Regions from separate parts of the Desulfitobacterium sp. PCE1 genome, predicted to be linked through region 1. Evidence: a T-box and tRNA genes for the amino acid it is inferred to sense, from the RefSeq annotation. Region 1 holds a T-box; the other regions hold tRNA genes.
What was found. The T-box of region 1 lies ahead of thrS (threonine--tRNA ligase). A T-box ahead of a tRNA ligase gene usually reads a tRNA of that ligase, here a tRNA-Thr.
Positions count from the first base shown of each region.

Region 2: it encodes a tRNA-Thr, which carries the amino acid that the T-box ahead of thrS (threonine--tRNA ligase) is inferred to sense. The anticodon was not compared.
Region 3: it encodes a tRNA-Thr, which carries the amino acid that the T-box ahead of thrS (threonine--tRNA ligase) is inferred to sense. The anticodon was not compared.

Region 1 is NZ_KB913023.1:153,214-157,973, forward strand. Features, by position in the region: gene DESPCE1_RS0100785 (bacteriohemerythrin) at 181-588, shown strand; gene ytxC (putative sporulation protein YtxC) at 825-1,700, shown strand; T-box leader at 1,729-1,953, shown strand; gene thrS (threonine--tRNA ligase) at 2,024-3,940, shown strand; gene DESPCE1_RS0100800 (EamA family transporter) at 4,052-4,760, shown strand, end outside.
Region 2 is NZ_KB913023.1:664,582-669,341, reverse strand. Features, by position in the region: gene DESPCE1_RS20965 (DsrE/DsrF/DrsH-like family protein) at 1-6, shown strand, start outside; gene DESPCE1_RS23935 (hypothetical protein) at 192-314, opposite strand; gene tnpA (IS200/IS605 family transposase) at 629-1,102, opposite strand; tRNA gene DESPCE1_RS0103295 (tRNA-Thr) at 1,322-1,396, opposite strand; gene DESPCE1_RS0103290 (aminotransferase class V-fold PLP-dependent enzyme) at 1,942-3,300, opposite strand; gene DESPCE1_RS0103285 (hypothetical protein) at 3,450-3,725, shown strand; gene DESPCE1_RS0103280 (hydrogenase small subunit) at 4,083-4,760, shown strand, end outside.
Region 3 is NZ_KB913023.1:669,581-674,340, forward strand. Features, by position in the region: gene DESPCE1_RS20965 (DsrE/DsrF/DrsH-like family protein) at 1-220, opposite strand, end outside; gene DESPCE1_RS0103315 ([Fe-Fe] hydrogenase large subunit C-terminal domain-containing protein) at 388-1,662, opposite strand; tRNA gene DESPCE1_RS0103320 (tRNA-Thr) at 1,808-1,883, shown strand; gene DESPCE1_RS0103325 (prohibitin family protein) at 2,084-2,917, shown strand; gene DESPCE1_RS0103330 (hypothetical protein) at 3,124-3,792, shown strand; gene DESPCE1_RS0103335 (MFS transporter) at 3,803-4,760, opposite strand, start outside.

The DNA.
Region 1 (4,760 bases):
AAACCTCCGTGCAGCTTATGGGGTGAACGCCGCAAGCAAAATCCTGGAGAATTAGCTTCCGGGTCTTTTTCAGAGTAGATAATGCTCAGGGTACTGGCTGTAACAAGTTTGGTGTTGTAAAATAGTACTGGAGATATTCAAGTCGGTACTGGAAAATAGAGAGTTAGAGAGGTGATTGTGGTGTTAAAATGGAAAGAGGAATATGCTATCGGAGTGGAAGAGATCGATGAGCAGCATAAACATCTATTCGAAATTGGCAATCAGATCTATGATTTATTAGAGAATTACTTACTGCCGGATAAGTACGATAAGATTATTCAAATCATCACTGAGCTTAAGGAATATACCGTGAACCATTTCAAAACAGAAGAAGATTTTATGCTGAAAATCAAGTACCCGGGTTATTTTAAGCAAAAGGTAGCTCATGATGATTTCATCAAAGAGGTAGAGTCCATTGACTTCTCGGCAATCGACCAAGACCAGGATGGTCATACTCGCAAACTTTTAGAGTTTATCTTCGGCTGGGTACTGGACCATATTTTAAAGAGCGATTTTGGAATTAAGAGTTTTATTCAAATAACGAGATAATCAACTGCAGGGTGAAATAGGGAGTGTCGCAAAAACTGTTTTTAAAGCAGTCTAAAGCGATACTCCCTTTCTGTATGCAAAGGTACAGTGCTTCTGCAGTTTGGGGAATAAGAGAGAGTCAACCTGGCAATAGTAGGAAATATATGGCTTTACGAAATAGCTTGAGTATTTCGAGGTAAGCCGCAATATGAGCAAACCTTGCTCATATACTCTACTATGGAGGGGATGCCAGGGTGGTGGAACAACACTCCGTTCAGGTTGGAACTCAATATTATCGAGAGAGCATCTATGAGCGCCTTAGGCAGCTCCAAGAGCAGGAGAAGCTTCCGGTGGTGCTTCACGAATATCAACAAGGCAAGCACTGGTTGATAGATTGTGAGTTCCAGCTCGAAGCGATCGAAGAGGATCGGGAGACCACCAAAAAAATTCATAGCTATTACTTAGCCAATGCTATTGCGGAAACGATCTTGCAGCATTGGGAAAAAGATCATATCCGCTGGCTGCTCAAAAGCAAATATAAAATGAAACGGGAGGAAGTTGTTCAGATTTTCGAGAAGGCTCTCCAATACCTTAATCAAGAATCCCAACAATGGAAGGGTTACCGCATTCATCGTAAGGCATCCTTGGTCAACCAAATCGTCAAATGCATAGAGGCTCAGTCCCTCTTTGATATGGAAGGCTTTTTGCGATTCCGGGCCAAGGACTATAAAGAAGAGATTCATAAAGCCGTCAACTACGTAGTGAACGAACATGTCATTGAAACGGAATATGAAGAGTTTATCAATTTGCTCAGGCGCTTTGTGGATTCGCAAAAGCCCCGTATTCATACCTTGCATGTAGGAATCACAAGACAAGGCAAGTTCAACCTTTATAATGAAGAAGGGAAAAAAATCACCAAAAAATACATGGATGATTTGTCTTTTATGGATACCTCTCAGGAACTCACTTATGAAGATCTTCTCGTCAGTGCTTTAATTGCTGTGGCCCCGCGAAAAATTGTGATGCATATTCGTTATGAAGGGTATAAAGATACTCTGCAGACGATCTGCAAGGTTTTTGAAGGCCGCGTCAGTTATTGTACAGAAAGCTGTTCTATCTGTGAGAAGATTTGACAAAGAGCAAAGGGATAGATATAATGAAATGAAAACGATGACGGGGAAAGTAGTTTGTTTTTGTTTGTGTTAGAGAGGAGATGTCACCGGCTGCAAGCATCTCTCACAAAGAAGCAGAGGAAGACCACCCCGGAGTGCTGAGTTGAAGCAAAGTATGCTCAGACGTCTGCCCGCGTTAAGGGATCAAAGGGAAAGCAACCGGGAGGTGCTTTAACTTGGGTGGAACCACGGGAATAATGCTCTCGTCCCATATTGGGATGAGGGCTTTTTTATTTTCCGTATTATAAAGTTTAAAAATTGAAAGGAATAAGGAGTTGACCAAGATGGTAAAGATTACGTTAAAGGATGGCTCTATCCGAGAGATCGAATCAGGTAAGAGTCTCATGGAATTGGCAGCCTCCATCTCCAGAGGTCTGGCGAAAGCTGCCGTGGCCGGGAAAGTGAATGGAGAGCTTAAGGACTTGTCTTATACTTTAATCCAGGATGCTGAGGTAGAGATTATCACGGTGGATTCTGAGGAAGGATTAAAGATTTTAAGGCACTCCACCTCTCACCTTATGGCTGAAGCCGTACGGAACCTTTTCCCGGGAACCATATTAGGGATTGGGCCTGCTATTGACAATGGCTTCTATTATGATTTTGATTCCGAGCATGTTTTTACACCGGAGGATCTAGAAAAGATCGAAGCCGAGATGCGCCGTTTGGTTAAAGAGAATAAATCCTATGAACGAAAAGAAATCTCCCGCAGTGATTCTTTGAAGTATTTCTCTGAAGAAGGAGAAAAGTACAAGGTGGAGTTGATTGAAGACTTACCTGAGGATGAAGTGATTTCCATGTATACTCAAGGAAACTTCACTGATCTTTGTGCCGGTCCTCATATTCCCTCTACTGGGGTAGTTAAAGCCTTCAAGCTCATGAACGTGGCCGGTGCTTATTGGCGGGGCAGTGAAAAGAATAAAATGCTCCAACGGATCTATGGAACGGTCTGGGCCAAAAAAGAGGATCTGGAGGACTACCTCTTTAAGCTCGAAGAGGCAAAGCGCCGTGATCACCGTAAACTGGGCGTGGAGCTGGATCTGTTCAGCCTTCACGATGAAGGTCCTGGCTTTCCCTTCTTCCATCCCAAAGGTATGGTTCTGCGTAACCAGCTGGAAGATTTCTGGCGTCAGGAGCATCGCAAGAGAGGCTATCACGAAATCAAGACTCCCATCATCCTAAGCCGCGACCTGTGGGAAAATTCTGGTCACTGGGATCATTATAAAGATAATATGTATACCACCAAGATTGATGATGAGGACTTCGCTGTAAAGCCTATGAATTGTCCCGGCGGTATGATTATGTATAAGCAAAAGCTGAGAAGCTATCGCGATCTTCCCTTGAGAATGGGAGAGCTGGGCTTAGTGCATCGTCATGAGTTATCCGGTGCCTTAAACGGACTCTTGCGGGTTCGCAATTTCACTCAGGATGATGCCCATATCTTTATGCTTCCTTCCCAAATCAAAGATGAAATCAGCGGCGTCATTGACCTGGTGGACCGTTTCTATAAGGTCTTCGGCTTTGAATATCATGTGGAGCTTTCCACCCGTCCTGAAAATTCCATGGGCGCCGATGAGACTTGGGAAATGGCTACCAATGCCCTTCAGGAAGCCCTGGAAGCAAAGGGAGTCAACTATAAGATTAACCCGGGAGACGGTGCCTTCTACGGACCGAAAATCGACTTCCATCTCCGGGACTGCTTAGGCAGAACCTGGCAGTGCGGCACCATTCAGCTGGATTTCCAAATGCCCGAGAAGTTCGACCTCACTTATATCGGTGAAGACGGTCAAAAGCATCGTCCGGTCATGATTCACCGGGTGGTATACGGAAGCATTGAGCGCTTTATTGCTCTTCTCACAGAGCACTATGCCGGAGCCTTCCCCACCTGGCTGGCCCCTGTTCAAGTCCGGGTTCTGCCCATCAGCGAACGTCATGAGGACTATGCTCAGGACATCGTACGCCGCCTCAATGATCTGGACATCCGGGCTGAAGTGGATGAACGCCGCGAGAAGATCAGCTACAAGATCCGGGAAGCCCAAACCCACAAAATCCCCTTCGCCCTCGTGGTCGGGGACCAAGAGGCGGAAACGGATACGGTCTCCGTTCGCCGTTATAGTCAAGCCAATTCAGGAGAAAAACTCTCTGTAGCGGAGTTCATGGCTCTCGTGCAGGAAGAGATTGCAAGCAAAAAGCAATTGGTATAAGACTTAAGCAAAAGGATTTGAACCTATGGTTCAAATCCTTTTGCTTTGGAAATCATCTCACCCTATAATGAGAGAAGATACATAATATACGATGCAAATGAGGCGAAGATGATGTGGGTTGTATATGCTTTTGGCTCTGCGTTCTTCGCAGGGATTACCGCAATTCTGGCCAAATGCGGGATAAAAAAGACGGACTCGAATGTTGCTACGGCCATCCGCACGATTGTTGTGCTGTTATTTTCTTGGTTGATGGTATTTATGGTGGGGTCACATACGACGATCGCAGATATCTCTGGAAAAACACTGCTGTTTTTGGTTTTATCCGGCTTGGCCACCGGCGCATCATGGCTGTGCTACTTTAAGGCTTTGCAGCTAGGAGATATTAACAAGGTTGTTCCCATCGACAAATCAAGTACGGTCCTGACCATCATTCTGGCCTTCATTGTCCTGAACGAGGGGATAAGTGTTGGGAAGGCAGCAGGAGTCGTGGGCATCGGCATAGGTACATACTTAATGATACAGAAAAAAGAAACGGGTGATGAGCAGCCCCAAAGCAATAATTCCTGGCTGATTTATGCCTTTTTGGCTGCAGTATTTGCCAGCCTGACGTCTATTCTCGGGAAAATCGGTATTGAAGGAGTGGAGTCAAACCTTGGGACGGCCATTCGTACGGGAGTCGTGCTGGTTATGGCTTGGATTGTGGTGTTTGTGACTGGAAAAAAGATTACTCCCCAAGAGATACCTCTGAAAGAACTTGGTTTTATCACACTGTCAGGCCTGGCCACCGGCGGATCGTGGCTGTGTTATTACAAGGCCCTTC
Region 2 (4,760 bases), 510 kb from region 1:
ATATAGAGTTATTGTTTACCAGGTTTAGGGTCATCAAGTATTTTAAAGGCTGAGAAAATTCCTCAGCCTTCGTTTTTTATGTAACTTAAGCAAAAAGCTGCTGACTATACAATGTCAACAGCCTCTGTATGCCCTGGCGTCATCCGACAGGATCGTGGTTCTGTTTAGCTTTCTTGCCTTAATGAACTGCCTTAAATAACAAGAGCAGTGAGCAGAAGGGTCCCCAGGCCCACTTCGCCGTATCCATTATAGCCCCCTACGGAGTATTGATATCCCGTATATCCGCCACTCCGAAAAAGTCGATTTCTATACATAGATCAAACCTCCTATAACATATCATCCGTTAAAAATGAGTATACAATAAGATATGCTTGATAAAAGAAATCTGAGACAAGTTTGGAGCTAAGCATTTATTTTTTGCACAAAAGAGGTTACCACATTTGAAAAAGGTATTTTATCCTATTCAAAAATCGATGGCCATTTAAAGCCTAAAACCAATCATGACCACCCGCTCAGCGGGTGGTTTGCTCTAGCCCTATAAGGGCAGGGTACAGGCTGAGCCTTAAGGCTCACTGAAAGTTCCGCCAACCGCACTCTGCCCCGTGCTACCCCTAAAGGGGTTGGGGGGCTATTTTTTCTTCTTCTCTATAGCCTCCCCTGTAAATGGATCTACAAATTCCTTGATACTTAGTTGATCTGCTGCAATGTCCTCCTGCAACTGCTTTCGGATATACTGTTCTATCGCTTTTTTATTTCTCCCTACTGTGTCAACGTAATAGCCTCTGCACCAGAAATGCCGGTTACCATACTTATACTTTAAATTGGCATGTCGATCGAAAATCATCAATGAGCTCTTCCCTTTCAGGTATCCCATAAATGCCGATACACTTAATTTCGGAGGGATCGACACCAGCATATGGATGTGATCCGCACAGGCATTGGCTTCGATGATTTCTACTTTCTTATAATCGCACAATGTTCTTATTATCTTTCCTATATCCTTTTTGATTTTTCCATAAATGATTTGTCTTCGATATTTTGGGGCAAATACGATATGATATTTACAGTTCCATCGAGTATGTGCTAAACTTTCTGTATCCATTGGGATATCTACCTCCTCTTTGTCTAGTGCGGTTGGCGAAACCTGCACTATTCTATCAAAGGGGGGTAGGTTTTTCTACTCATAGCTAAAGCTTTCTGGAACCACCTGCATAGCAGGTGGTTTTCGTTTATACAAAAAATCGTTGCAACGCGGTTGCAACGGAAGCACTACCGCTAAAAAAAAGAAATCCCGCAACCTCTTGCAGGATAAGGATTCCATTGGAGCCGATGGTCGGAATCGAACCGACGACCTGCTCATTACGAGTGAGCTGCTCTACCTCTGAGCCACATCGGCACTTTTTAACGAATGTAATTCTACCTGATTTCTTTCTTTAAGTCAACAGGAACAACTTGTTCCTTGGGTTATTTATTCTCAGTTATACCCACTGGAAGTGAATTAATTGAGAAAATTCGTATATTTTAGTGTCTATATTTGTTGAAAACATTGACTTTACGCATGTCCCGTGTTACTTTTTTGTAAGAGTCAGGAAAATAAAGCAATCAAGTTCATAAAAAACGCGGTCGCTTTGTCTTCTAGACTTGCGCAATAAAGAATCCCCAGACGTGGGGATTCTTTTCTTTTTCACAAGAGCCATGAAGTCCTTGCTGAAACCAAAAAACCCCTGAGAATCTTGTCAGAGGCTGCTACTCAATCGGACCGCCAAAGGGCTCAAAAAAAATAAGACCCTGCCAGTTATGACAGGGGAAGAAAAAATATATCTTCAAAGGAGGCTAAAAGGAAAAGGTATGGTTATATAATAACCAATAAAAGTGAGCAATGTGTTGCGAGAGTGTGAACGATTTGTGAAAACTTATAGAAAGTTATTGAAGATATATGGATCAATTCCCTGTTCTCAGGGACCGAAAGATCCTCGGACGAGAGCTGACAATCCTCCCCAGGACATCAAGAAAGGAGTCGATTTCTGCTTTGGTGTTGTAGAGGGCTAAACTTGCTCTGACCATCCCAGGGTGAGGCAAGGAGGGATTAGCCATGTGGTATTCCATCTCTTGCCTGGAGATATGCAAAAGCCGCTGTACGTAAGGTTGAGCACAAAAACAGCCATTGCGCACAGAGATTCCTCCTTCCTTAGCCAAGTACTCTGCTACATCTTCGTGAAATAAACCTTCCACATTAAAGGAGATCACCCCAATTCGCTGGGAAAGTTGCTGCTGATTAAGAGGTATTCCCCCATAAAAAGTTATTCCCTCCATCCAGCGCAATTGCTCATAGGCATATCCTAGTAAACCTTCTTCATGCTGTAATACTTTTTTCATACCTATTGCACTCAGTGTCCGTACAGCGGCGACAAGTGCTACTACCCCCATAAGATTGGGAGTCCCGGCCTCTTCCTTACCTGGAGCATCATACCAGAGGACACGATCTGGTGTTACCATCCGAGCCGTCCCCCCGCCCTGATAATCCGGAGCCCCCTGTTCGAAAAAGGCACGGGGACCAATTAATACCCCGGTACCGAAAGGGGCATACATCTTGTGGGCTGAGAAAGCCAAGAAATCAATATGCTCTATGGAGTGGGATGGGCGCATATCTACAGGAGCATGAGGAACCAGTTGTGCTCCATCCACACAAATTTTCGCCCCATAGCGGTGGGAAAGCTCAGCAATCTTATGAATTGGGTTCCGATGGCCTGTAACGTTGGAAGCACCTGTGACCGTCACGAGTTTGACTGCACCTTGGTAGAGCTCCAGCTTAGCCCTGAGGTCGTCCATGCGCAGGCGCCCCTGTTCATCAATCTCTATGTAGTCCAGATGGAATTTTTCCCGCCAGGGAAGAAGATTGGAATGATGCTCCATCCAGGTGGTCAAGATGACCTCTTTTTTGTTTTTATTCCACAAATGATTAGCCAGTTTATTAATTGCTTCTGTAGTGTTTTTTACAAAGATAACCACATCCGTCCGGGAGTCTCCTCCAACAAACTTGAGAACCTCGGTCCTGGCCTGCTCATAAATTTGGGAAGACACAACGGATTTATACCCTGCTCCCCGATGAACAGAGCCATATAAAGGGGCAAAACGGTTGATCTCCTCAAGGACAGAAAGAAACGGCGGGGTCGTAGCCCCATTATCAAAGTTTATCCCGGGGACTGAGCCTCCTGCAGCTAAAGGAACTCGGGTATCTAGCCCGAGGAAAAGATGACCGTAATTCGTAGGTTGTGTCCATGGGAAAAAGCGAAAGTTCATCCTTTAACCTCCTATATCATCGATTATGTTGCTGCATTTCTATCACTTTGCATTATATGAACAATGCAATAATGTGGTCATTGTCCATTCCTGGAAGGATAATTATTTGATTATATCGAATTATGTCACAGAAGAGAGGTGAGTTTTTTTTGCAATCTCAAAAAAGGGAAGACATGATGATTTTTGGCTTCTTTGGTATCGCATTTGTTTGCTTTAATATCGTCCTTCCTGTCCAAAGTGATCGCTTTGCCAATAGTATGGAACTTACTTATGTGGTCAGTGCTTTTCTGGCTATAACAATCGCTTTTGCATTTAACCGAATTGTCCAATGGAATAAGGCTAAAAAACAGAAATCCATTGAGGAGCAGCAAGCTGCGGAAAAAGGAAAACACCCGAAACAAAAGATGAAAAAGAAGAAAAACTAAGCCTTTCTTATGTTCTTGCCTGATTTACGGTACTATTTTCCTATCTATGAACAAATTGTTCCTTGATATTCGACACATTCCATGGTATTTTGTCATAGTCAGGAAAAATACCGCGTTTGCCTGACATTGCGTAATAAATTCCTGGACGCAGGAATTTGTAACCAGTCTACTTCGTTACCCAAACGAAAAAGGGAGTGTCCCTAAACTATTAATGTAGTTAAGGGCGCTCCCTTTTTCGTTGTTTCTTCCAATTTTTTAGAATCCAATGAGGTTTTCCTTTATAACTTCAATCTGTTTTCTTGGATGGATTTTTTTACATATCCTGGGGAAATATATTCTATTAAGGAGGGTTATGCCGTGCTCAATCGTCGAGAATTTCTTAAGCTGGTAGTCAAAGGAGCAATTCTAGGCAACTTTATCAGCTTAGTAACCCCCGAACTAGAAAAAGCTCTCGCTCAAGGTGAAATCAAAAAACTTCCCATTGTCATGGTGGAAACAGGAACCTGTACCGGAGATAGCATCTCCTTAGATAATATCTGGTCACCCACTCTATCCGATGTATTTACCAACATTACCGAATGGCGTTATGACTGGACCATGATGCAATCTCAAGGGGAGCTAGCCTATAATGTCTTATTGGAGACAGAAAAAAATCGAGCTCATGAATTTGTCCTTCTTGTTCAAGGGGCTATGATTCGTCGGGACGGAGGTCATTATAACCACGCCGGACTAGAAAATGGCCAACTGGTCACTGGTCTGGATCTGGTACGCAGACTGGGGCTAAAAGCCAAATATGTAGTGGCTATTGGCCATTGCGCTACCTATGGAGGACCCGTCGCCGGGTACCCTAATCCTACGCAGTGCACCGGGGTACAAAACATTTTACCTGAGCGCCGGGTGATTAACGTCTCCGGCTGCCCTGCCCATCCGGATTGGATCATGGGGACTCTCCTTCATTTGGCTCTTTATGGGGAGCCAGAGCTAGAGAAATTTGGCCGGCCCAAAATGTTTTACGGAGAAACTATCCATAATAAT
Region 3 (4,760 bases), 520 kb from region 1:
AAAGAGGCAAATCCTCGATTCCCTTAGGAGTAACCATGCCAAACATCTGCTCATAGAGGGATTTGTCTTCCAGCGTCATTTTTTCAGGATCTCGTACTAGACAAAGCCCCCAAAAGGCAAAAAACATAGTCACATCCATACCCATCTCCCGCCCTGAATTAGCCAGAATCAAACCTGCCAAGGCTTTATCATACTCACCGCTGAACATGAGCAGGGTCATCTTCTTATTCTTTGTAGTTTGCTTTCCCGGACTTATATTTTTCTCCGGGCATATGTCTTTCTCAGAGTGTATGTTTGTTGTATTCGGTTTTAACTCAATTACCGAGGCTTGTTTAATCGTCGCCTGCTGTTGGGTATCCATGGTATCAGCCCCCATCTGAAATTAATTTAGAAATCCCGTTGGAAAATTGCCGCGGACTCTCCTCCTAAAAGCTCCTCTACACTATCTATACCTAATTGCTTAAGCAGTTCCAGTACATGCTGATTATCCGCGGGAGTATGGGCGTCTGCCTCTGCTCCGTACTTGTTTACAAACTCAGTGCCCTTCTCTGCATTCAGTATAGCCTTGGGTCCTCCCACACAGCCGCCGGGGCAGCCCATGCCCTCATAGAAGTTTGCCTTAATCTCGTTGTTCATAATATCATTGAGGAGGGCCTTGCATTCTTTAACTCCATTAGCTTGAATGGATTTAATCTTCACCGGCTTATCCGGCCGAATACGGTTTAATGTATCGGAGATAGATTTGGAGACTCCGCCAGTGCGGGCATAGATCCTACCGCTGGTGGAGGAGTGTTCACTGGGTATATCCTCCATCTCTGAGGGATCAATATCCGTGGCCTCAAAAATTTGCTTAAGCTCGTGAAAAGTCAACACAGCATCCACCGCGTCTCGAATGTCCGGTTCCTTGGCTTCAGCTTTTTTGGCAATGCAAGGACCGATAAAGACCGTTTTGGCATCGGGATGCAGGCGTTTAATACTCCTCCCACAGGCTACCATAGGGGATACCGAGGGAGAGATATGAGGAACCAGGGTATCATAGACCCTTTTTACCATCCCTACCCAGATTGGGCAGCAACAACTGGTAAGGACAAAATCCTTATCCGTTTGAACGTGCTTGTCAAATTCCAAGGCTTCCTTTAAGCTCAGAACATCAGCAAAAAGTGCTACCTCAATCATCCCATAAAAGCCGAGATGCTTCAGAGCAGCACGAAGTTGCCCCATGGCCACATCACCACCAAATTGCCCGATAATCGCCGGAGCTACCATAGCAAAGACAGGGATCTCCTTAGACTGGAGGATTTCCACCAGAGGAATAAACTCCTTTTTATCCACTAAACTGTCTAAAGAGCAGGTCTCGATGCATTCTCCGCAATGGGTGCAGTTCCGGTCCTGAATGATCACATTACCTTCCATATCCCGGACTACTGCATTAAAGAGACAGGAGGCTTCGCAATTATGATCCTCTTCAGAACACCCTCTATTGCAGGATTTAATCTGAAAGACGACCTTATCCGGATCACCTTTACCTAAAGCATATTGGACATACTGCTTGGTATGCTCATCTCCGGAAGATTCCAGGGAATCGATTTCCTCCTGGAGCTTTCCCTGATAAGAGGCTTTGACCAGACGGCCGAATATTTCTTCATAGGTTAGATTGCTCATCATGTGCCCTCCCTTTTAAGCAAAATTAGTATGCCCCTAACCTGCTTTGGGAAATCATCTGAGATTATTATCTTTTGTTTTTTTGTTTATTTTGGTGTTGAAAAAGTTTTTGCCTTATGCTATTATAGATTTTGTCGCAAGACAAGCCGATGTAGCTCAATTGGTAGAGCAGCTGATTTGTAATCAGCAGGTTACAGGTTCGAGTCCTGCCATCGGCTCCATTTTTTTAAAAATGATTAAGACCATTTCTTAAAGCCTATGAATTCTGCTTGATGCAGGCTGAATTATTGGTTTTGAGAAATGGTCTTTTGTTATAATTTCCCTCTTGCTGAGCAAGAAAAGATAGATTTTTATTATTGTCATAAGGTATAGTTAAGGAGAAGCTTCTGTATCACAATTAAATTAAAAGGGAGGATATGAATTGGATTCTGAAAAAGTTGTCAATATGGTTCCTAAAATGAAAATGGGCAAAAACTTCATTGCCTTTGGCATTGTGATTGTATTTCTTGTTATCCTGGCACTGGACGCCTTTGTCATCGTGAATGCAGGCCAAAGAGGTATTGTTCTGCAATTAGGGGCTGTTCGCCCTGTCGTCTTGACAGAAGGATTACATTTTAAGATTCCCTTCGTTCAAGACGTAATCCCTGTAGAGGTGCGTGTCCAAAAATCCCAATCCGAGCAAACAGCCGCTTCAAAAGACCTGCAAATTGTCACGACAACCGTTGCGGTTAACTTTCACCTTGACCCTAATCAAGTGAATAAGCTCTATCAAAACGTCGGATTATCTTATGGAGAACGAATTGTCGATCCAGCCATCGGTGAAGCAGTCAAAGCAATCACAGCCCAATATACTGCTGAAGAGCTGATCTCCAAACGTTCAGAAGTTAGTGCCAAGATCAAAGAGACTCTCTCTACAAAATTAGCAACTTACTATGCGGTTCTAGACGAAATCAATATAACTGAATTCAAATTTAGTCAGGAATTCAATAACGCGATTGAACAAAAACAAATTGCTGAGCAGCAAGCTTTAAAAGCTAATCTTGATCTGCAAAGAATTGAAATCGAGGCCAAGCAAAAAGTAGAGCAGGCAAAAGCTGAAGCAGAATCTCTACGACTCCAAAAGCAAGAAGTTACTCCTGAACTTGTAAAACTAAGGGAAATTGAAGCCAAGATTAAAGCCATTGAAAAATGGGATGGTAAACTTCCCAATGTTACCGGTGGTGCAGTCCCTTTTATTGACGTCAATAACGGTTAATAAAAGTTTCAATCAAAGACTTGCAACCTTCGAGCCCTGCCATCGACCCTTTATGATCTTCAAGCCTGCAAGGGTGCAGGCTTTTTTCTATGGCTAAAGTCGATAGGAAAGGGTTTTTCGGGAGCAGGGATTAAAAGCAGTTTATTAGTCAAGATTATACATGCTAGTTAAGTTGGGAGACAATTAACTGAAAGTGGGTTTAATAAATGAATAGGAGAGTAGTATACTATTCATCTTTTATTTTGCTGGGAATAGTACTTGGGGTAGTGATAGCTATCTCGGAAGATTATTTCGGATTAGAAATCAATTTGATACCGTTGTTACTGTATCTCTACGTAATTTTGGTGATTTGTGGTGTGGCATTCTATCTCTACATTGCTATCTATACGAAGAACATAAATATAGTGGACAAATATGTTCAGCGGAAGAGGAAACATCCCTACTATGCCCTATTGCTTTCACTAATAGAAAAAGATTATCAAGAAGCAGAGATCCAATTGGCAAGGCTCAGCTCTTTCTACAAGCAAGCTAAAATCGCTCTCACGGCCACAGTGCAAATAGAAAAAAATCTCCTGAGAGAAGCCGAAGCAACCGCTCAAGAGATTAAAGACAGAAATATTCGGTATTATAACCTGGCTTTAATTGCTTTACTTAACGGGAAATTTGAGGAATTCGAGACTTATAAAGCCCAGATTAAGCATAAACATCTACAATATGCACTTGAAGCAGAAGCAGCCTATAGAGAACAAGATTATAAAAAGGCTGATGAGTTTGCCGAACTTGCCATTTCATCAACAGGCGGGCTCCAAAAATGGGTTTATGAAAAATCACTGGAGAAGCAGAAGAGTAATATTCATCGCCAATCTTATTTTTAAAATTTAATGTCTAAGCACTCCGCTGCACCCGTGCCGCAGGACGGCTTTTCATAAATAGCGCCATCAGACCGGCGACAAGGGGCAGGACAAAGAGGGTGGAAATAGCCGCTTGAAGCCCCCAAAGATCGGCGATGCGGCCGATCAGAACCACCGCAAGGCCCCCGATTCCTCCGGCGAAGCCTAAAGTTAAACCTGCTGCCATGGCTTTATTATTGGGAATAACCTCTTGAGCCGCGACCACGGTCACAGAAAAGCTCGAGAGCAAAGAAGCCCCTGCTAAGGCCAGGAAGACAGTGCTTAAGGTTCCCTCTGTGTAGAGGAAGGCAAAGAACAAAGGTGTAGTCAGAAGGAGGGATCCTACGATTAAAGGCTTCCGGCCAAATCGATCGGAGACAAAACCGCCGATAATTCCACCCACCGCTCCAGAGGCAAGCATAATGGTTACCAGGTGGCTGGCCGCGATATTGGATAAATTCTGGGATTTAAAATACAAAGGTAGCATGGTGAGCATTCCTGTATAAGCTAAAGAACGTATGGCGATGACTCCGACGATAGCGCTTAGTTCCTTTGCAGCGGCTTTCAGAGAAACCACCAGAGCGGAAAACTCAGGGGGGTTTTCGGGAGAGACATTGACTCGGGGAGCAAAGAATAGGAGCAGCAAGGATACCATCACGCCGGGAATCACCATGTAGAGGGTTCCCTGTAACCCATGGGCTTCAAATAAGGGCACTAAGAGCAGAGGGCCAAGGGCAAAACCAAAATTACCAAAGGCAATGAACGCGGAAAGTAAAACCGCTTTATAATCTCCGCTGAGAATATTGACCATGGTAGAAGCCTGGGGATGAAAGGCCGCCGTACCAAGGCCGGCCAGAGTAGCTAAAGTAACCAGAAGGATATAATTCTCATGAACAACCCCTGTCAAGCTGAGCAATATGCCCATCCATAGGGTTCCTACATAGACAAACCAA